DNA from 2 places in the Desulfofundulus sp. genome. Region 1 is predicted to be linked to the other one. Evidence: riboswitches for the same ligand, from Rfam matches in the RefSeq annotation. Region 1 holds a riboswitch; the other holds the start of a gene.
The links. A riboswitch is a leader RNA that binds a small molecule or an ion and turns the genes downstream of it on or off. The one in region 1 is predicted to bind cyclic di-GMP.
Positions count from the first base shown of each region.

Region 2: another riboswitch for cyclic di-GMP. It lies ahead of fliD (flagellar filament capping protein FliD); the one in region 1 lies ahead of flgB (flagellar basal body rod protein FlgB).

Region 1 covers NZ_JBNATZ010000258.1:39-3,243, reverse strand. Annotated here, with positions in the region: gene pseC (UDP-4-amino-4,6-dideoxy-N-acetyl-beta-L-altrosamine transaminase) at 1-1,211, shown strand, start outside; cyclic di-GMP riboswitch class I at 1,383-1,470, shown strand; gene flgB (flagellar basal body rod protein FlgB) at 1,518-1,919, shown strand; gene flgC (flagellar basal body rod protein FlgC) at 1,926-2,372, shown strand; gene fliE (flagellar hook-basal body complex protein FliE) at 2,522-2,821, shown strand; partial or broken gene ACPLUI_RS12720 (flagellar M-ring protein FliF) at 2,838-3,205, shown strand, end outside.
Region 2 covers NZ_JBNATZ010000249.1:113-3,317, reverse strand. Annotated here, with positions in the region: partial or broken gene ACPLUI_RS12565 (acyl-CoA thioesterase) at 1-46, shown strand, start outside; gene fabF (beta-ketoacyl-ACP synthase II) at 31-1,266, shown strand; cyclic di-GMP riboswitch class I at 1,536-1,622, shown strand; gene fliD (flagellar filament capping protein FliD) at 1,768-3,063, shown strand; partial or broken gene ACPLUI_RS12550 (hypothetical protein) at 3,060-3,205, opposite strand, start outside.

The DNA of each region.
Region 1 (3,205 bases):
CCGAGCCCCTGCCCGCCATTGCCGGGGGCAACCCCGTGAGGGAGACGTATCTTCCTTATGCCCGGCAGTGGATTGAAGAGGACGACATCGAAGCCGTCACCCGGGTATTGCGGGGCGACTGGCTGACTACGGGTCCGACACTGGCCGAATTTGAAAAGCAATTTGCCGCCCGGGTGGGTGCCCGTTATGCCGTGGCCTACTCCAGCGGGACGGCGGCCCTGCACGCAGCCTGTTTTGCCGCCGGTGTGGGCAGGGGTGACGAAGTGATTACCAGCCCCATCACTTTCGTGGCCAGCGCCAACTGCGCCCTTTACCTGGGGGCGAAACCCGTGTTTGCAGACATAGACCCGCGTACTTATAATATTGACCCGGTCGAAATAGAAAAAAAGATCACCCCGCACACAAAGGCGGTCATTCCCGTACATTTCACGGGACAGCCCTGCGATCTGGAAACCATTCACGCCCTGGCCCAAAAGCATAACCTTGTGGTCATAGAAGACGCCTGTCACGCCCTGGGGGCAGAATATAAGGGGCACCCCATCGGCTGCCTCAGCGATATGACCGTCTTCAGCTTCCACCCCGTGAAACACATCACGACGGGGGAAGGAGGAATGGTGACTACCAATTCTGATGAATTGTACCAGTGGCTGCTGCTTTTCCGCAACCACGGGATCACCCGGGACCGGGAATTGATGGTGGAGGACCAGGGCCCCTGGTACTACGAAATGCTGGATGTAGGGTTCAATTACCGCCTCACGGATATCCAGGCCGCCCTGGGTCTGAGCCAGCTGCGCAAGCTGGACCGCTTTCTTGCGCGCAGGCGCGAGATCGCCCTGACCTATAATGAAGCCTTTGCAGACCTGCCTGAAGTGGAAGTTCCTTATCAGGCCCCATACGGACGTTCGTCCTGGCACCTTTACGTGCTGGCCTTGAACCTGGACCTTCTGAGAGTGGGGAGGCGTGAGGTTTTCGAAGCCCTGCGGGCGGAAAACATCGGTGTGAATGTACATTACATGCCCGTGTACCGCCATCCGTACTACCGTTGGCTCGGAGACCCGGACAGCTGCAGTCTTTCCGGCTTTTACTGCGTCCACGCCGAAGAGCTGTACGAGCGCATTATCACCCTGCCCCTTTACCCGGCCATGAATGACGGGGACGTACGGGACGTAATTACGGCCGTGTGCAGGGTCATCGCCTGGGCACGAAAATGAAAGGCAATTTTCCGGTATTTTCGTGTATTCGACAGCTTTCGACCCAATTTCTATAACCCGTTCCGAGTTTTTTTATTTTTTTTGTGTTTTTTTCTTCTCCTAAGAAGGAGTTTGGGAGATCGTGTCAAATAAATTACCAATCAGCTGCCAAAGCCAGCCAAAAATTAGCACATTGTCCAGGGGCAAACTTCACCGAAAGGGAGGGACGCAAAGCCACGGGCCTACAGCGACTATTCGCCAGGGCAGCCGGGCTGCGACAATGTTTCCCGGCCGTCGGGTCGGTTTTTTGTTTGGGGAGGTGGTTTTTTGGACCTGTTTGCCAGTCCCATTCTGGTGGCACTGCAGAAGCAACTGGATGCATCGGCACTAACCCAGAAGGTGATTGCCAATAACGTGGCCAATGTGAATACACCGGGGTTTAAAAAATCTTCTGTCAGCTTCACTGAGGAACTACGGCGGGCGCTGGGGGAGGACGCACTGCCGCTGGTTACCAGCAGCCCCCGGCATATCGGGGCTCCGGTCCCGCTGGCCCGGGTCGAGCCCACGGTGGTGAAGGAGGAGGGCACCACCATGGGCTATAACGGCAATAACGTGGACATTGATCAGGAAATGGTAAACCTGGCCGCCAATGCTCTCACGTACCAGGCTGCCGCCCGGGCGCTGGGCGACCGCCTGTCCCTGTTGATCTACGTTATTCGAGGGAGGTAACAGACGGTGCCTTTATTAGATGTATTCGGCATCAGTGCCTCGGGCTTAACAGCTTCCAGGCTGTGGCTCGATATTACCGCCAACAATATTGCCAACCTGCAAACGGCGGGCAGGCCCAACGACCCTTTGAACCCGGCCTACCGCCGGAAAATTCCCGTGTTTGCCGAGAAACTGCAGCAGGCCCTGGACTCCCCGCCAGGCCAGCCCTCCTTCAACGCCGCTGGCGTCAGCGTGGAGGCGGTAGTTGAAGACCCATCCCCGCCCCGGCTCGTTTACGAACCTTCCCATCCCCTGGCCGATCCACGTACTGGCTACGTGGCTTATCCCAATATCAACATTGCCAATGAGATGGTCAGCATGATCGCAGCCACCCGGGCCTATGAAGCCAACGTTACGGTTTTGAACGCGGCCAAGGACATGGCCGTGAGAGCTCTGGAGATAGGCAGGAGCTGATGGTTTGTAATCAGCCGCGACAGACCGGGGCCGGCCCGAAACGGCTCGCGGTACATATCCCACGCGAAGCACTGGAGTAACAAAGATAACGATGAGTCCAAACAGGTTCGCTGAACGTTTAAATTGTTGACCGGGAGGAGACCAGATCGATGCAGGTTTTACCCGTATCTCCCATAACCCTGGTACCCACGGCAAGCCAGCCCGCAAAACCGGACGCCGCTGCCGGTGCCTCCGGTTTCGGCCGCATGCTTGAACGGGCGCTGGAAGAGGTCAACAACGCCCAGGTGCGGGCCGACCGGGTGGGCCTCGACTTCCTCACCGGACGGGTACAGGAACTGCACCAGGTTACCATCGCTATGGAAGAAGCACGCATTATGATGTCCCTGGCTGTTGAGGTGAGAAACAAAATAATCGATGCTTATCAAGAAATTTCGCGCATGCAGGTCTAAGGAGCTGTTTTAGTCGATGAACCCCAGTCAGATCCTGGCCCCCCTGAATGACCGGTGGCGGGGGTTACCCCGTTCCCGGCAGGTTCTTTTGGCCGCCGCTGCCGCGGGGCTGCTGGTAACCGTAATTTACCTGGTTGCACTTGTCACCCAACCACGGTACGCTCCCCTGTTCACCGGCCTCGAACCCAGGCAGGCTGGCAAAATCGCCGAAGAACTCAAAAACATGAAAATACCCTACCGGCTGGAAGATCAGGGAAGAACCATCACCGTACCGGAGGGACAGGTGTACGACACCAGAATCCAGCTGGCCAGCAAGGGGGTGCTGGCCGATTCAGGGGCAGGGTGGGAGCTTTTTGACCAGCAAAAGTTCGGTGTTACCGATTT
Region 2 (3,205 bases), on a different contig from region 1:
CAGCTTGGCTATGAACCGGGAGGCAGAAGAGTGCGAGAACGGGTAGTAATTACTGGGATGGGTGCGGTCACACCCATAGGTATCGGTGTGGAACCTTACTGGCGTAACCTGTTGCAGGGAAAATGCGGGGTCGGGTACATTTCCAGGTTCAATACCGATCACCTGCCGGTTAAAATTGGAGCCGAAGTTCGGGATTTCAGGGCGGAGGATTTTTTACCCAAAAAGCTAATTAAAGAAACGGACCTGTTTATGCAGTACGCCCTGGTGGCAGCCGGAGAAGCCCTCCAGGACGGCAGCCCTACCGGAAATCCGGAACGCATGGGAGTGGTCATGGGTACTGCCGTGGGAGGCATCACTACCATTACAGAATCGCAGGAGCGGCTCTGCCGTACCGGTTCCACCCGCATAAACCCCCATTTCATGCCCCGGATACTGGGCAACGTGGCTGCGGCGCAAATTGCCATTCTCCACGGGTTGAAGGGGCCAAGCCTGACCGTAAGTACCGCCTGTTCTTCAGGGGCAGATGCCGTGGGCACCGCACTCATGCTTTTGCAGCGCGGAGAGGCCGATGTCATGGTCGCCGTAGGGGCAGAGTCCATCATCTGTCCCCTGGTCATAGCCGGTCTTCATGCTGCCAGGGCCATCTCTACCCGCAACGACGCTCCGGAAAAGGCCAGCCGTCCCTTTGACCGCCGGCGGGACGGATTGGTGATGGGAGAGGGAGCTGGCGCGTTGATTCTGGAAACTCTTTCTCACGCTGAGCGCCGGGGCGCACGGATCAGGGCGGAATTAATCGGTTACGCCAACTTTGGTGACGGTTACCATACCACGGCACCCGAACCCGGCGGGAGGGGAGAAATCCTGTGCATGCGTAAAGCTCTGGAAAGGGCGGGCTTGACACCCGCAGACATTGACTATATTAACGCTCACGGAACCTCCACACCCCTGGGCGACCGAGTGGAAACTCTGGCCATCAAGGCTGTCTTTGGTTCCCGTGCTTTTCAGATTCCCATTAGCTCCACGAAGGGAGCTACGGGGCACCTGATGGGAGCCGGTGGCATAACCGAGTTAATAGCCTGTATCAAAGCTATCGAAGAAGGAATCATACCGCCTACCATCAATTACGAAGAACCGGATCCGGATTGTGACCTGGATTATGTGCCTAACATACCCCGCCGGGCAAGAGTGAGTGTGGCCATGTCCAATTCCTTCGGATTTGGAGGGCAGAACGCTTGCCTGGTGGTGCGGGAATTCAAATTCAGATGAGCCCATGTGGTTGGCTGAGTTCCATGAGCTTTGTCAGGAGGTCTGCAGCCAAGTATTCAGCTGGGCACTGGAACAGCTCGATACCCGCCTGATGAATGAACGTGACCGGAGCACCTGAAGGCCGCTGCCTTGAAGCTGATGTTTTTGAGCGGTGAGGTCTCATAACGGGAAAAATTTTTGTGGAGATACTTCCTGGATCCTGACACGGACCATCGGTTTTTCCAGAATTAAGAATTGCCATAAAAAGCTGAGAATGGTATAATTATACTACCCGAGAAAGGCAAACCCGTCGAAAGGCGGGGGCGCAAAGCCAAAGGGTCTAAGGCAGAGTACCGCTATGACAGCCGGCTGCCGGGACATTGGAGAAAAAGTCAGTTATCACTGGTAATTGTACTTGTAGAAATCCGTCCGGCTTCTGCGGGGTCAGGTGGATTTGCCGGCAGGTTTTGAGGCCAGGTGCTGGTACTTCGCCTTACTTCGGGAAGGAGGCGTTGACAATTAATGGTGAGCCCGGTGTATAGTAATTACTGGTATTCTGAATTGCTGGTAAATTACCTTCTGAGCCCCGGAGTATCTTCTTATTCTTACCAGCCAGTATTACCCATCAATGCAGTCGAGGAAATCCTGTTAAAAAATAACTGGGTTCAGCAACAACCTTCTCTGGTAACTAATAGTTTGGTTAGCTTGAATAATTACGCCCGTCAGCTTTGGGAGGCTTCCCAGCCTTTACAGCTCGGTACGACGGATAATGTGTTCCTGAAAAGGGTTGCTACTTCATCTGTTCCCGGTGCTGTTACTGCCCAAGCCCAACCAGGTGCCACTTTAGCCACTTACACCGTAACTGTAAGCCAGCTTGCCGCTGCCCAGCAGAATTTGGGCACGGCCCTGGCGAGCAATGCAGCTGCTGGACTTGCAGCGGGGACTTATACTTTTAGCCTTCAAGCAGGCGGCAAAACTTATACCATATCCTTTGCAGTTAACAGCGGGGATACCAACCTGACAGTGCTCAACAGTATGGCCAATGCCTTAAATGCTGCTGGCGCGCCAGTTACCGCTAAAGTAGCTACCGATACTGTAGCGGGTACCAGCCGCCTGGTTTTAACTGCTTCGAACACTGGTACCGGTAATGCTTTCACTTTAGCCGATATAACTGGCAATGCCGTGGCTTATACAGGGGCTAATACTGTCTCGGTTGCTGCAGCCAATGCGAGCTACACCGTAAACGGCATCCCTTACACCTCTCAAAGCAACACTGTCTACCTGGACAACCTGAAGCTCACCCTGAACCTCCTGGCTCCAGTATCCAGCGCCACCGTTACTGTCGCTCCCGATACCCAGGCTATAAGTACTGCTGTCAATAATTTTGTGGCAGCTTATAACAACTTGATTACCTTTACTGCTCAGAATTCCCAATATATAAGTCCCCAGATCGTGTCCAGCTTGAAACAAGCCTATAGCTATCAAGCCGCGAACCTGGCCGCCATAGGCATTACCCGGAATCCTGACGGTACCTTGGTTATTAACCAGTCTACCCTTACTAATGCTCTCCAAAGTAACCTTGGAGCGGTCGAGGCCGCCTTTAGCGGTGTAAATGGTTTGGCCGTAACAGCTGGTTTTGAAGCTCAACAAATTTTCACTGCTCCGTTAACTACCTTTATTAATCCTTTTTCTCTGGTGAGTACCACTGCTGGTGCGGCGAGTTACTACCCCCTTTATAACTGGATGGGACTATCAAATGCTGCAAGCTTGTGGTCTGTATTGCTGCCACCGGGTTCTCTTTTTAATCAGATAGTTTAGGAACCGGGCTCTTCGCTGATGGTACTGGTACGGACGATAGCGGAAGCCCTGGGTACGGCAGAAGCAGAAATGGCCGGACACCTTCCGGTGTGCCCGGCTTTTTCTTTCGTGAAACCACAACGGAAGGGGAAATAAGTATGCG